2 regions of the Novosphingobium sp. PASSN1 genome follow, and region 1 is predicted to be linked to the other one. Evidence: predicted binding sites of a transcription regulator. Region 1 holds the regulator's gene; the other holds the start of a gene.
The links. Region 1 encodes LexA, which represses DNA repair genes until DNA is damaged. Its sites were predicted from a motif close to GTTCCNCNCTTGTTCT; they were not measured.
Positions count from the first base shown of each region.

Region 1 (7,654 bases):
CACCGAAAGCTGTTCGTGCACCATCGTGTGGCGAGTGATCGTGCGGCTGAACTGCGCCAGCTCGTCGGCCGAGGGCAGCTCGCCGTTGAGCAGCAGGTAGCTCACTTCCATGAAGCTGGAATGTTCGGCCAGCTGGCCGATGGGATAGCCGCGGTGCAGCAGCACACCTTCATCGCCGTCGATGTAGGTCAGCGCGCTGTCGCAGCTGGCGGTGCTGGTGAAGCCGGGATCGTAAGTGAACTTGCCGGTCTCGGCATAGAGCTTGCGGATGTCGATCACGTCGGGACCAATCGTGCCGCTTTTGATCGGCATGGCTGTGGTCTTCGTGCCGTCGCTCAAGGTCGCCTGGTTGTCGCTCACGCTCTACCCTCCTGTTTGCTCGTTCTATGGCGGCTGTCAGCCGGCTTGGTTGGGCCAGTTTGGTTGGTTATGGGCCGAGACCCGGGAAATTGCATCACGCCGCCGCAGTGGCCTGATCGGTGATCCGGGCGAGCGACTCGTCTCGTCCCAGAAGTACCAGTACGTCGAAAATGCCCGGCGAGGTAGTCGTGCCGGTCAGCGCGGCGCGCAGCGGCTGCGCCAGCTTGCCGAGCCCGAGCCCGCGTTCTTCGGCCATCGCCTTGAGCGAAGCCTCGAGCGCGGCGGCCGTCCATTCTTCGCCCGCAAGCCGTTCGGCGATTGCGCCGAGCAGTGCGCGCGCGTCGGTGGTCAGCAGGCCGGCGGCCTTTTCGTCGGGCGTCAGCGGGCGCTGCGCGAAAAGGAAGCGCGCCCCCGCCGCCAGTTCCATGAGATCGGCCGCGCGCACCTTGAGCACCGGCATGGCGGTGGTGAGGAGAGCGAGGCCCGCGGCATCGAGGCCGCCAAGCCGCGGTGCCACCAGCGCCGCCAGCCGGGCATCGTCCGCCTCGCGGATATAGTGGCCATTGAAATTCTGCAGCTTCTTGAGATCGAAGCGCGCCGCGCCCTTGCCGACGTCGCCGATCTCGAACCATTCCACCGCCTGCTCGCGGCTGATGATCTCGGCATCGCCATGGCCCCAGCCGAGCCGCAGCAGATAGTTGAACACCGCCTCGGGCAGCAGGCCCAGCTCGTCGCGGTAGGCATCGACCCCCAGCGCGCCGTGGCGCTTGGACAGCTTCGCGCCGTCCGCGCCGTGGATCAGCGGGATGTGCGCATAGGCGGGATCGTCCCAGCCGGAACCTTCCACTGCCTGCATCGCGCGAATCACCACCAGCTGGCGGAAGGCGTTGTTGATATGGTCGTCGCCGCGGATGACGTGGGTGACGCCCATATCGTGATCATCGACCACGACCGCGAGCATGTAGGTCGGCGTGCCGTCACTGCGGAGGATGACGTAGTCGTCGATCTCGGCGTTCTGCACCGTGATCGGCCCTTGCACGAGGTCGGGGATCGTGGTCGCCCCTTCGCGCGGAGCCTTGATGCGGACCACATAAGGCTGGCCTGCGGGCCAGGTCGAGGCATCCGCATCGCGCCATTCGCTTTCGATGCGGAAGGGGCGGCGTTCGGCCTGCGCAGCGGCGCGGCGGGCGGCGAGCTCTTCCTGCGTGAGGTAGCAGCGATAGGCGTGACCGGCATCGAGCAGCGCAGTGGCGACTGCGGCGTGGCGCTCGGACCGGACGAACTGGAACACCGGCGGCTCGTCGCCGCCAAGGCCCAGCCAGTTCAGGCCGTCGAAGATCGCTTCGATGGCCGGCTCGGTCGAACGCGCGCGGTCGGTATCCTCGATGCGCAGCAGATAGGTGCCGCCGTGGTGGCGGGCGAACAGCCAGTTGAACAGCGCCGTGCGCGCGCCGCCGATATGGAGATAGCCAGTGGGAGACGGCGCAAACCGCGTGACCACGCCTCCTCTAACAGGAGCCGCGCCTGCGCCTGATCCTGCAGAAACGGTGTCACTGGCGCTTGCCATTGCAGGCACTATCCTTCCTAATCCCGGTCATGCCGCCACAACTGGTCCAACCGCTTGGCGAACCGATCATGGGGCGGACACGCCTCTGGGACAAACTCGCCGCCTTGTCCAGCATGCACCGCACCATCGAAGCGTTCCTTGCGAGCCGACCGTTCGAGCGCGGACCATGGCTTGCGGTGGGCTTTGGCCTTGGAATCGCTGGCTGGGCGGTGCTTTCGGGGCCGTGGCAATGGGCGGGCTTTCTGGCATTGTGCGGTGCGGCGGCGGTGGGCGGCCTGCTGATCGATGTCGAGGGCGAACTGGGCCACTTGCGCGGCGCGCTGATCGGCATGGCGCTGATGCTGGCGGCAGGCTGCGCCGCGGTCTGGGCCAAGTCCGCGCTGGTCGGAGAACCGGGCATCGCGCGGCCCGAAGTCGTGATGATTGAGGGCCGCGTGATCGACCGGCAAGTGGAAGGCGCGCGGGACCGGGTGCGGCTGCTGGTGCGGGGGCGAGTGGAGGGCCATGCCGAGCCGCTGCAGGTGCGGCTCAACCTGCCCGATGCGAACGATCTGCCCGGACTGGTGGAGGGCGCCGAAGTGCGGCTGCGGGCGCGGCTCATGCCGCCTGCGCCGCCGATGCTCCCCGGTTCCTACAATTTCGCGCGGGCGGCGTGGTTTCAGGGTCTGGCGGCAACGGGCAATGTCATCGGGCCGGTGACGATCCTTGCCTCCGCGCATGAGGGCTGGTCGCTGCGGCAATGGCAGCAGCGGCTCGCCGATCACGTCCGCGCACAGCTTTCCGGCTCCCCCGGCACGATCGCGGCGGCCTTCGCCAGCGGAGACCGCGGCGCGATTGCGGAAACGGATGAGGAGGCAATGCGGGATGCGGGCCTCACGCACTTGCTCTCGATCAGCGGCTTGCATGTCAGCGCGGTGATCGCGGGGGCCTATTTCCTGACGATCCGGCTGCTGGCGCTCGTTCCCTTCATCGCGCTGCGGGTGCGGCTGCCGCTGCTGGCCGCCGGGGTCGGGGCGCTGGTCGGGGTGTTCTACACGGTGCTGACCGGGGCCGAAGTGCCGACGGTGCGGTCGGTTTCGGGCTCGCTGCTCGTGCTGGCGGCGCTGGCGCTGGGGCGCGATCCGCTGTCGCTGCGGCTGCTGGCGACGGCGGCGGTGTTCGTGATGCTGCTCTGGCCAGAAGCGGTGCTGGGGCCGAGCTTCCAGATGAGCTTTGCCTCGGTGATCGCCATCGTCGCGTTCAGCACGGCGGCACCGGCGAAGGCGTTCCTTTCGCACAGCCACGAAGGGCGCATCGCGCGGGTGGGGCGGCACATCGCGATGCTGCTGATGACCGGTCTGGTGATCGAGCTTGCGCTGATGCCGATCAGCCTGTTCCACTTCCACCGCGCCGGGGTTTATGGCGCGGCGGCGAACGTGCTCGCCATTCCGCTCACGACTGTTCTGACGATGCCGCTGATCGCGCTGGCGCTGGCGCTCGATCTGCTGGGGATCGGCGCACCGGCGTGGTGGGCAGTGGGCAAATCGCTCGAACTGCTGCTGTGGCTGGCGCATCTCGTGGCGGGCCAGCCGGGTGCTGTCACGATGATGCCGGGCATGAGCGGCGGCACGTTTGCGCTGTTCGTCGGCGGGCTGCTGTGGCTGGCGATGTGGAGCGGGCGGGTGCGGCTGTGGGGCTTTGTGCCCATCGCGCTGGGCACCGCGGCGCTGCTGCTGACGCGGACGCCCGATGTGCTGATCTCGGGCGATGGGCACCATGTGGGGATCACCGGAGAAGGGCCGGATCTGCTGGTGCTCCGGGCGGTGCGGGAGGAGAGTTATACCCGGACTGCGCTGCTGGAGAATGCCGGGATGACCGGCAATGCGCTGACGCTGGAGGATTGGAAGGGCGCGGACTGCAATGAGGATTTCTGCGCAGTCTCGCTCGTGCGGGGTGGGCGGCGGTTCGAACTGCTGCTGGCGCGAGGCAAGGATCTCGTGCCGATCCCGGCGCTGGCTGCGGCTTGTGCGAAGGCCGATATCGTGGTGGCCGACCGCCGCCTGCCCGCTGCCTGCAAGCCGCGCCTGCTCAAGGCTGATCGGGCGCTGCTGGGCCAGACGGGCGGGCTGGCGATCGATCTTGTTTCAGGCCGGGTGCGCAGCGTGGCCGAGACGCAAGGACAGCACGGCTGGTTTCGCCCCCCGCCACCGAGACTACCGCCCGATCAATTCCGCAAACGGAAAAGTGCGGCTCCGGACGCCAGCGGCGCACCGGAGCCTGCAATACCTTAGTGGTAGCGGCGGAGCAGGCCCGCCAGCTTGCCCTGAACCTGCACTTCGTGCGGCTGATAGAACTGCGGATCATAGGCGGCATTTGCGGGATCGAGGCGGACCAAGCCGCGCTCGCGCCGCAAGTACTTGAGCGTCGCTTCCTCACCGCGCACCAGCGCGACCACGATCTCACCGTCACGCGCGGTATCGGTGCGGCGCACGAGGGCGTAGTCACCATCGAGAATGCCGGCCTCGACCATCGAATCGCCAGACACTTCGAGCGCATAGTGTTCGCCCGAGCCGAGTAGCGCGGCCGGGACCGGCAGCATGGAGGTGCCCTCCATCGCCTCGATGGGGACGCCCGCGGCGATGCGGCCATGGAGCGGGATTTCGATCACGTCGTTCGCGGGTTCGCGCACCGGGGCGGGGCTGCGCAGCGGGGCCAGCGCACTGGGCGCGTTGGCCGCCGCGCGAGCGGCGACCTTGGCGGTGCCTGCATCGCTTTCGCGGATCACTTCCAATGCGCGCGCACGATTGGGCAGGCGGCGGATGAAGCCGCGTTCTTCCAGCGCCGAGATCAGCCGGTGCACGCCCGACTTCGACTTCAAGTCGAGCGCTTCCTTCATTTCCTCGAACGAGGGGGAGATGCCGGAATCTTCAAGGCGGGTCTGGATGAAGGTCAGCAGTTCGTGCTGCTTGCGCGTTAGCATTCGTGCGCACTCCTATAGTGAACGAATGCGGAACGAATAAGCAACAGATTAGTGGTCGTCAAGCAATTCCGCGCATTTAGAGCAGGTATACAGGAACAAACTGACCCGCCGGTGTTTCGGGTTCGTTCGCGGGACGCACGGCGAGGGCATTGGCACGGGCGAGCGAGGAGAGCGCGCCGGAATCCTGCAAGCCGTCGAGCGAGACTTCGCCCGCATCCCATACCGCGCGCAGGAATTCCATGCGGCTGCCGCCTGCGGGCATGGCCTCACGCAGGCGTGCCGGGATCCGGCGCGGTAGCGGATCAGCAGCGCCGAGCGCGGCGCGGATCAGGGGAAGGAGGAAGAGGAACCCGGTCACGAACGCGGCGGCAGGATTGCCGGGCAGGCCGAGGATGACTTGCGCACCGCGCCGGGCCACGAGCAGCGGCTTGCCGGGCTTGATCGCGACGCGCCAGAACGCGAGGTCTGCGCCAAGTGCGGCGAGAGCCGGGCGGATGAGATCATGATCGCCGACCGATGCACCGCCGCTGGTGACGATCACGTCGGCATCGCTGGCTGCCTCGAACGCAGCCATGAGCGCTTCGAGCCGATCCGGCACCGGGCCGATGCGGGTGATGCGCAAGGCGGGCTGGCTGGCGAGCGCTGCGAGCATCGCGCTGTTGCTGGCGGGGAGCTGGTGCGCGGCGAGATTGGCGCAAGCCCCGGCCAGTTCATCGCCGCTGTCGATCACCGCAAGTTCGAGCGGGCGGCGCACGGGAAGATGTGCATGGCCTGCGGTGAGCGCGAGCGCGATCTGCGCCGCGCCGACTTTGGTGCCGGGCTGCATCAGCACGTCGCCGTTACGAAAATCGAGGCCGGCGCGGCGGATATGGCGGTGCGGCGGTTCGGGCGGGGTGCCGGTGAGGGTGAGCACATCGCCGCTCCGCGCGGCGTCTTCCTGAATGAGCACCATGTCGGCCCCGGCGGGAACGAGCGCGCCGGTGCTGATACGCGCGGCTTCGCCCGGGCCGACGGTGCCTGCAAAGGGGCGGCCTGCGGCGCTTTCCCCGATCACCCGCCACGGGCCGGGGAGATCGGCGGCGCGCAGGGCATAGCCGTCCATCGCGGAGACATCGGCGGCGGGCTGGGTGCGCAGCGCGGTGAGCGGCTCGGCCAGGTAAACCCCGAGGCAATCGGCCGTGGTGCGGTGTTCGGTGGGCAGCACGGGGGCGAGCGCCATGAGGCGGCGCTGCGCTTCTTCGAGGGCAAGCGGCGGGTTGGGGCGGGCCAGAGTCTGGAGCGGGGTTTGGGCGGGCGTCTGTTCGCTCACGGCGCGCGCCAATCGCCCGATTTGCCGCCGCGCTTCTCGATCAGGCGCACGCCTTCGATCACCATGGCTTTGTCGATCGCCTTGGCCATGTCGTAGACCGTGAGCAGCGCGACCGAGACAGCGGTGAGCGCTTCCATTTCGACCCCGGTGCGTCCGGTGAGCGAGGCGGTGGCGCGAGCCTCGACGCCGTTTTCCACGAAGGCAAATTCGACGCTGACGGCATCGAGCGCGAGCGGGTGGCACAGCGGGATCAGCTCTGCGGTGCGCTTGGCCGCCATGATCCCGGCGATGCGCGCGACGGCGAGGACATCGCCCTTGGGCGCGGTGCCATCGCGCAGCGCGGCGAGCGTGGCGGGGTTCATGCGGATCGTGCCGAGCGCAATGGCGACGCGCTGCGTCTCCGCCTTGCCGCCGACATCGACCATGCGCGCGCGGCCTTGCGAATCGAGATGGGTGAGGCCGCTCATGCGCGGGCACCTGTTGCAGGCATCGCGCCGGTGTTGTGCATATCCATGCCCCTGCTCATGCCAGAGAGCGCGGTCCAGCAAAAGCTCCGCTTATGCCAGTGCTGCAGCAACGGCGGCTTCGGCGTGGAGCCGGGTCGTATCATAAAGCGGCACCGGGCTGTCCTCCGGCCCGACCAGCAGCATGATCTCAGTGCAGCCGAGGATAATGGCTGTGGCCCCGCGCGCCACGAGGCGGGCGATGACGGCGCGGTACGCTTCGCGCGAGGTGTCCTCGATTCGCCCTGCGACCAATTCCTCGTAGATCACGCGGTGGACTTCGGCGCGGTCTTCCGCCCTGGGGATCAGGACTTCGAGGCCGTGCTGCTCTTCCAGCCGCGCGCGGTAGAAGGCCTGTTCCATGGTGAAGGCGGTGCCGAGGAGAGCGACCTTGGTGTGGCCATCTGCCTTCAGGGCTTGCGCCGTGGGATCGGCGATATGGAGCAGGGGCAGTTGGCACGCCGCCGCGATGGCGGGCGCACACTTGTGCATGGTGTTGGTGCAGATCACGAGCGCCTCGGCTCCGGCAGCTTCGAGGCGGCGGGCAGCGTCCACCATCAGGGCATCGAGCGCGGGCCAATCACCAGCGGCTTGCAGTGCCGCGATCTCGGCGAAATCGAACGACCACAAGGCGAGCTTGGCGGAGGCCTTGGGGCCGAGGCACGCGCGCACGCCCTGGTTGATGATGCGGTAGTATTCGGCGGTGCTTTCCCAGCTCATCCCGCCGATCAGGCCCAGAGTCTTCAAGCGCGTTTTCATCGCGGCCATGCCTTGGCGAGGGCGATCCCGGCGAGGTTTTGCGCGCGCTTGATGCGGCGAATGCGCACGCGGGCGAAGCGCGCGGCCTGCTCCTCAAAGCGGGCGTGGAAGGCGGCGAAGGCAGCGCGAGGCTTTAGTGCGCCGCTGGCCTGCGCGACGACCAGCGTGGAATCGCCGAGCAGGACGATATCCTGCGC
Region 1 covers NZ_NKIS01000001.1:222,579-230,232, forward strand. The annotation lists gene CFE35_RS00965 (citrate synthase) at 1-339, opposite strand, end outside; gene gltX (glutamate--tRNA ligase) at 455-1,927, opposite strand; gene CFE35_RS00975 (ComEC/Rec2 family competence protein) at 1,957-4,197, shown strand; gene lexA (transcriptional repressor LexA) at 4,194-4,886, opposite strand; gene CFE35_RS00985 (molybdopterin molybdotransferase MoeA) at 4,963-6,195, opposite strand; gene moaC (cyclic pyranopterin monophosphate synthase MoaC) at 6,192-6,662, opposite strand; gene CFE35_RS00995 (aspartate/glutamate racemase family protein) at 6,753-7,445, opposite strand; gene CFE35_RS01000 (reverse transcriptase-like protein) at 7,454-7,654, opposite strand, start outside.

Region 2 (7,654 bases), on a different contig from region 1:
GCCCGAGAGCGTGCCGATCACCACGCCTGCGGGTCCGAAGCTCTCGCCCGAATGGAGATGGTGCAGCAGCCCAATAACCGCGCGCGGATCGCCCGGCTTGGGTTTCGGACGGCATAGGTAGTCCGGTGGGCAGACGAAGGCTGGCTGCGCTTGCGCGGCGGCGGCAGGCTTCTTGTCCTCGCCCCCCGCCAGAAGCGGCACGATCTGGCTGAGTGTGCCGGTGACGGCGATCCACAGCAGGAAGACGCCGAAGAACACCGAGATCCAGCGATGAAACTTGCGCACGAAGATGTCCCTTTTGCAATTGCGAATTACTCGCAAGCGTAGCCGACCTGACGCGTTCAGGGCAAGCGGGGGCCTTGTCGCGGATTGTATCCGTGCCGGGCAAGCCGCAATGTGTGGCTGATTGTATCACGCGGTGCAGCCCAGCTACGAACATGGCTTCGATCTCTAACGGGGATGCAGGGCGCATCCCCGGTGCTTCATGGCAAACTCACTGCCAAACTCACTGGCAGGCAAGGCATTCCTCGTAGTCGGTGGGCTGGGCGGCCAGTTCCATCACTGGCGCGGCGGCGGTGTTGTCTGCCTCCACCCCGCCGGCGAACCCGGCGCGCTGCACCGACTTGGAGCGCAGGTAGTAGAGCGACTTGATGCCCTTTTCCCACGCCTGGAAGTGCAGCATCATGAGATCCCACTTGTCGACGTCGGCCGGGATGTAGAGGTTCAGCGACTGCGCCTGATCGATATAGGGCGTGCGGTCAGCCGCGAATTCGAGCAGCCAGCGCTGGTCGATCTCGAAGCTGGTCTTGTAGACGGCCTTTTCCTCAGGGCTGAGGAAATCGAGGTGCTGGACGGAACCGCCGCGTTCGAGGATCGAGTTCCACACATTGGTAGAATCCTTGGATTTCGATTGCAGCAGCTTTTCGAGATAGGGGTTCTTCACCACGAAGCTGCCCGAGAGCGTCTTGTGGGTGTAGATGTTCGCCGGGATCGGCTCGATGCAGGCAGACGTGCCGCCGCAGATGATCGAGATCGACGCGGTGGGGGCAATCGCCATCTTGCAGCTGAAGCGCTGCATCACGCCCATGTCTGCGGCATCGGGGCAGGGGCCGCGTTCCTGCGCGAGCATCAGCGAGGCTTCGTCCGCCTTCGCAGCGATGTGGCGGAACATCTTGAGGTTCCACGCCTTGGCCATCGCGGTTTCGAAGCCGATGCCCTTCAATTGCAGGAACGAGTGAAAGCCCATCACGCCCATGCCAACCGAGCGTTCGCGCATGGCGGAATACTTGGCACGGGCCATCTCGTCCGGCGCGCGGTCGATATAGTCCTGCAGCACGTTGTCGAGGAAGCGCAGCACGTCTTCGATGAACAGGCGGTCGCCCTGCCATTCGTCCCAGGTTTCGAGATTGAGCGAGGACAGGCAGCACACGGCGGTGCGATCGTTGCCGAGGTGGTCGCGGCCGGTGGGCAGCGTGATTTCCGAGCAGAGGTTCGAGGTCGAAACCTTGAGGCCCAGATCGCGGTGATGCTTGGGCATCGTGCGGTTCACCGTGTCGTTGAACACGATGTAGGGCTCACCCGTGGCGAGGCGGGTTTCGACGAGCTTCTGGAACAGCGAACGCGCATCGACGGTGCCGCGCACCGAGCCGTCCTTGGGGCTGCGCAAGTGGAATTCAGTGCCATCGCGCACCGCTTCCATGAATTCGTCCGTCAAGAGCACGCCGTGGTGGAGGTTGAGCGCCTTGCGGTTGAAATCGCCCGAGGGCTTGCGGATTTCGAGGAACTCCTCGATTTCCGGGTGCGACACATCGAGGTAGCAGGCCGCCGAACCACGGCGCAGCGAGCCCTGCGAAATCGCGAGGGTCAGGCTGTCCATCACGCGGACGAAGGGGATGATGCCGCTGGTCTTGCCGTTGAGGCCAACGCTCTCGCCGATGCCGCGTACCTGGCCCCAATACGTGCCGATGCCGCCGCCCCGGCTGGCGAGCCAGACGTTCTCGTTCCACGTGCCGACGATGCCTTCGAGGCTGTCCGACACCGAGTTCAGGTAGCACGAGATGGGCAGACCGCGCCCGGTGCCGCCGTTCGAAAGGACGGGGGTGGCAGGCATGAACCACAGCTTCGAGATGTAGTCATAGAGCCGCTGCGCGTGATCCTGATCGTCGGCATAGGCATCGGCCACGCGCGCGAAGAGATCCTGATAGCGTTCGCCGGGCAGGAGATAGCGGTCGTCGAGCGTGTCCTTGCCGAAATCGGTCAGCAGGGCGTCGCGCGCATGATCGGTGACGATGGTGAAGCGGCGCGCGTTGATCGTCTTGGAATCGGGCGCAGGCTTGACCGCTGCGGCCAGCGCACCGGCTGCGCCTGCGGCCATTGCCGCAACGAGTGCCTCGCTGCCCTTGTCATCCGCGCTCATGCCAATCGCCTTTTCGTTTCCGCTTGCGGGGGCCGCGCTATCGGCGAGGCTGAGCTCGCTCTGGCCGTCATGCTCCGCAACGTTGTCACCAGTCCTGAAATCCACGCGGACAGTCCCCTGTTCCATCTGTCGCGCCCGCCCGGAAAGTCCGAATCGGAACGCGAAATCCATCATACGCCGCGCGGAACAAAAGGAGAATATAAATCCCCCACATCGCCCGCACCGGCACCAAGGTCCCAGGGTCAAGACCAGCGGCGGCGGCAAGACAGCCACCGTTGCCACGAGCGAAACGCCCGTTGCTGCTCTGAACTAGGTTTAGAGGTTCCCCCTGGACCCGACCACTACCTATAGTGCCTCAACCGGAATCAGACACAAGAGGGTAAACACTGCATTATCGATTCGGCTCGTCGCATGTACGATTCGTTTCGTCGTCATGACAGTCATGCTGCAGTGCAGCGACGCGCGGCCAAACGGGCGTTTCAAGCCCCAATCTGCATGGCGGCAAATAATTCTGGCGGCGCCTGCTGATCTTGTGGACAAAACCCTGTCCAGACCCGGCGGTGATTTAGCCCCGCGATTATCCACTGGCGCGTGGGGCATGGCGCGCGATATGCCCGGGCAGGCAGGCAGGCAGGCAGGCAGGCAGGCAGTGGGAGCAATCGCGTTGTTCAAGCTTATCTCGATTCTTGTGAGCGGTTTGTTGGTCGGCCTTGCGGCGCGCTACCTCTATCCCGGCAGTGTGCCCATGGGGCTGGGGCGGACGATCCTGCTGGGCATTGCCGGCTCGCTGGTGGCCGGGCTGGCGGCGGGCTGGGGCAGCAAGGATGGCGGCGTGAGCCGGGCAGGGTGTCTCGCGTCAATCCTCGGCGCGATGGTGGTGATCTTCATCGGGCGGCATTTGTAGGGGAAGCAGGGGTGCTGCGCCGCAGGCCTTGTCGTCGCATCGCTATCAGCACCACATGGCCGATCTAGCGCGCAACCAATCCCTGGGATGCAAGGGCAATGGCCCTTGCTCGCCGGAGGCATAAAACGCCCGCCGGATCAGTTCGGCACCAGCACCGTATCGCGCGCTGCGGGCTGGGTCTGCGGGTAGTCTTCGGTGAAGTGCAGGCCGCGGCTCTCACGGCGGGCGCGGGCGCTTTTTACGATGAGTTCGGCGGTTTGCAGCAGGTTGCGCAGTTCGATCAGGTCTGCGGTCACGCGGAAGTTGCCGTAGTACTCGTTGACCTCGGTCTTGAGCAGCTTGATCCGGTGCGCCGCGCGTTCGAGGCGCTTGTTGGTGCGCACGATGCCCACGTAGTTCCACATGAAGCGGCGCAGTTCGGTCCAGTTCTGCTTGATCACCACTTCCTCGTCGGAATCCGAGACGCGGCTTTCGTCCCATGCCCTGAGCGCGGGGGGCGCGGCGAAGCTGTCCCACCGGGCGAGGATGTCGCTGCCGGCGGCATCGCCGAACACGAAGCATTCGAGCAGGCTGTTGGAGGCGAGGCGGTTCGCGCCGTGAAGCCCGCTTTCGGAGCATTCGCCGACCGCATAGAGCCCTTCGAGATCGGTGCGGCCCGCCAGATCGATCAGCACGCCGCCGCAGGTATAGTGCTGCGCGGGGACGACCGGGATCGGCTCCTTCGTCATGTCGATGCCGAGGCCCATCAGGCGCTCGTAGATATTGGGGAAGTGGCCGCGGACGAACTCCGGGTCCTTGTGGCTGATATCGAGGTGCACGTAGTCGAGCCCGAGGCGCTTGATCTCATGATCGATGGCGCGCGCCACGATATCGCGCGGGGCCAGTTCTTCACGCGGATCGAAGCGCGGCATAAAGCGTTCGCCGCCGCCGGGGACGCCGGGGGGCAGCTTGAGGTGCCCGCCCTCGCCGCGCACCGCCTCGGTGATGAGGAAGTTCTTGACCTCGAGGTTGTAAAGGCAGGTCGGATGGAACTGCATGAATTCCATGTTGGAGACGCGGCAGCCCGCGCGCCAGGCCATGGCGATACCGTCTCCGGTGGCGCCGCGCGGGGCGGTGCTGAAAAGATAGGTGCGGCCCGCGCCGCCGGTGGCGAGGATCGTGGCGCGCGCGGCGAAGCATTCGACGCGCCCGGTGGAGGCATCGAGGGCGTAGGCGCCCCAGACCCGCTCACCGCCAGCGCCACGCCCGCCGCCATCCGCGCGGTGCCGGTCCGTGACCAGGTCGATGGCGACCATGTCCGGGCGCAGGGTGATATTGGGGTGGGCCTTCGCGGCGGCGATGAGCGCCTGCTGCACGGCCCAGCCGGTGGCATCATCGACATGCACGATGCGGCGGTGCGAGTGCCCGCCTTCGCGCGTGAGGTGCAGCGCGCCGGATTCGGCGTTGAACGGCACGCCCAGCTGTTCGAGCCGGCGGATCGCTTGCGGTGCGTTCTCGACCACGAACTCCACCGTCTCGCGCCGGTTGAGCCCGGCGCCCGCGACCATGGTATCGCGGATGTGGTCATCGAAGGTATCGCCTTCATCGAGCACGGCGGCGATGCCGCCTTGCGCCCAGGCGGTGGAGCCGCCATCGAGCGCGCCCTTGGCCAGCACGAGCACGCGGCAGCGTTCGGCCAGCACCAGCGCGGCGGTGAGCCCGGCGGCGCCGGAGCCGATGATCAGCACATCGGGGCTGGATGGGTCAGCGGCGGTCATGACCCGGCCCGCGGCGTAACAGGAAGAGGTTCGATCACCCCTCTCCCTTGCCCGTCTGCGCCGGGTTTGGGAAGCCTGATGCGGGCCGTGCAAAAGGGTAAATCGCAGGTGCTAGCACCGCATAACCGTTTGTTTGTGCAAGTGCGTAATGGTAGAGCCGCTTCGGACCATCCTTCTTGAAAGGACTACCGGTCATGTTCTGGCGTCTGCCTTTCTGCCTGTTCAACCGACACCGCGCCGACCCGCCCACTGTCCACTGGAACGGCTTGCGCCATGTCGGCCAGTGCCGCGATTGTCGGCGCCTCGTGAGGATGTCAGGCCGTGGCCATTGGAAGCGTCTGATAGAGGAAGTCGAGACCTGAAATCAGGTTCTTAATGCCATTCGCCGGGGCCGCGCGGCGTTATTGCGCAGGGGCGCTGGTGAGCTTGACGAAGACGTCCTCGAGATCGGCTTCGTCGGTCGAGACATCGACGATTCCGTAGCCCAGCGACTGCACCAGCGCGAGCACTTCGCCTGCGTTGATCCGGTCCTTGTTGTAGGTCACGCGCAGCTCGCGCTCGCCTGCAATCGTGCACTTCACAAAGGCTTCATGCTGCGGTGCAGCAGTGATCGGGCGATCAAGCGTGAGTACGACGATCTTTTCACGCATCATGCCGACAAGCTCGCGCGTCGGCTGATTGGTGATCAGGCGGCCATGGTTGATGATCGCGATCCGGTCGCACAGCTGCTCGGCTTCTTCGAGGTAGTGCGTGGTGAGCACGACCGTGACGCCTTGCTGGTTGAGATCGACCACCAGTTCCCACAGCAGACGGCGCAGTTCGACATCGACGCCTGCGGTCGGCTCATCCAGCACGAGGATCGGCGGGGTGTGGACCATGGCCTTGGCGATCAGCAGGCGGCGCTTCATCCCGCCCGAAAGCGAACGGGCGTAGGCATGGGCCTTGTCTGCCAGATGGACCGACTGGAGCAGTTCGAGCGAGCGGCGCGCAGCGGGCGGCACGCCATAAAGCCCCGCCTGAATGTCGAGCACTTCAATCGGCGTGAAGAAGGGATCGAACACGATCTCCTGCGGCACGATGCCGATCGAGGCCTTGGCGTTGCGCGGTTCCTTGTCGATATCGAAGCCCCAGATCTCGACCGTGCCGGACGACTTCATGACAAGGCCAGCGAGCGTATTGATCAGCGTGGACTTGCCGGCGCCATTGGGGCCGAGCAGGCCGAAGATCTGGCCTTGCGGTACATCGAAGCTGACGCCGCCGAGCGCGAGCTTGCCTTCCCCCGATTTGCTGCCAGCGGGGGCGTAGCGCTTGACGAGATCGCGGATGCGGATGGCGGGGGTGGTTTCCATGGCTTTCTCCCTGCCGCTTGATGCTTGCCGCGTAAAGGGGTTTGGGCAAGCGCTGGCTTGTCGGCCAAGCTTGTATGAGGGGCGGCGGTTTGCTACCCGCGCGGCCATGAACACGTCCAAAGCCATTGGCACCAATCCCGAGACCGTTATCACCACCAGCCACCGCGTGCGCTGCGATGGCGCCGACGATATTCGTGGCGGCGCGGCGCTCGGCCATCCGCGCGTGTGGATTGAAATCGACGAGCGCGGTTATGCCGAGTGCGGCTATTGCGACCGGCGTTTTGTCCTCAAGGGCGGGCCTGCCGATCACGCGTAATCCCGGTGGCATCATGGCGCGGGTCTGCCTATATCCTTGGCCATGACCCATACGCCCGATGCTCGCTCGCTGCTTTATCGCCCCGGATTGCTGACGCCTGAAGAGGCCAAACGCCTGACCGCCACGGCGCTCGGCGCATGCGAGGATGGCGAGCTCTACCTTCAGTTCATCGCCAGCGAGAGCTTCGGCTTCGACGACGGCCGCTTGAAAACGGCCGATTATTCGCGCGATGCCGGGTTCGGTCTGCGCGGCGTTTCGGGCGAGATGACCGGGTTTGCCCATGCGAACGAGATTTCCGCCGCCGCCATCGCGCGCGCCGGGGAAACGCTCAAGCTGCTCGATCCGGCCAAGTCCGCGCCCGCCGCGCCGCCGCGCCAGAACAACCGGCACTTATATACCGACGCTTCGCCGCTCGATGCAGTGCCCTTCGCGGCCAAGGTCAAGCTGCTGGAGACCATCGACGCGGCGGCGCGGGCGCGCGATCCGCGTGTGGCGCAAGTTTCCGCCAGCCTCGCGGCCAGCTGGTCGGTGGTGGAGATCGTGCGCGCCGACGGGTTCGTCGGGCACGATGTGCGCCCGCTGGTGCGGCTGAATGTGTCCATCGTGGCCGAGCAGAACGGGCGGCGCGAGACGGGCAGCTTCGGGATCGGCGGGCGGCGGCTCTATGACGACCTGTTCGAGGCCGAGACCTGGAACCGCGCCATCGACAGCGCGCTGGCGCAGGCGCTGGTCAATCTCGAATCGGTCGATGCGCCTGCGGGCGAGATGACCGTGCTGCTCGGACCTGGCTGGCCGGGCGTGCTGCTGCACGAAGCGGTGGGCCACGGGCTCGAAGGCGATTTCAACCGCAAGGGCACCAGCGCGTTTTCGGGCCGCGTCGGGCAGCGCGTGGCTGCGCCCGGCGTGACCGTG
Region 2 covers NZ_NKIS01000010.1:12,907-20,560, reverse strand. The annotation lists gene CFE35_RS16155 (PepSY domain-containing protein) at 1-285, opposite strand, end outside; gene CFE35_RS16150 (ribonucleoside-diphosphate reductase subunit alpha) at 506-2,521, opposite strand; gene CFE35_RS16145 (GlsB/YeaQ/YmgE family stress response membrane protein) at 3,081-3,320, shown strand; gene nadB (L-aspartate oxidase) at 3,458-5,077, opposite strand; gene CFE35_RS16135 (ABC transporter ATP-binding protein) at 5,479-6,426, opposite strand; gene CFE35_RS16130 (zinc-finger domain-containing protein) at 6,551-6,742, shown strand; gene tldD (metalloprotease TldD) at 6,785-7,654, shown strand, end outside.
Region 2: CFE35_RS16150 (ribonucleoside-diphosphate reductase subunit alpha) is a predicted target of LexA. The motif match lies at 2,600-2,615, and genes of this name have one in related genera.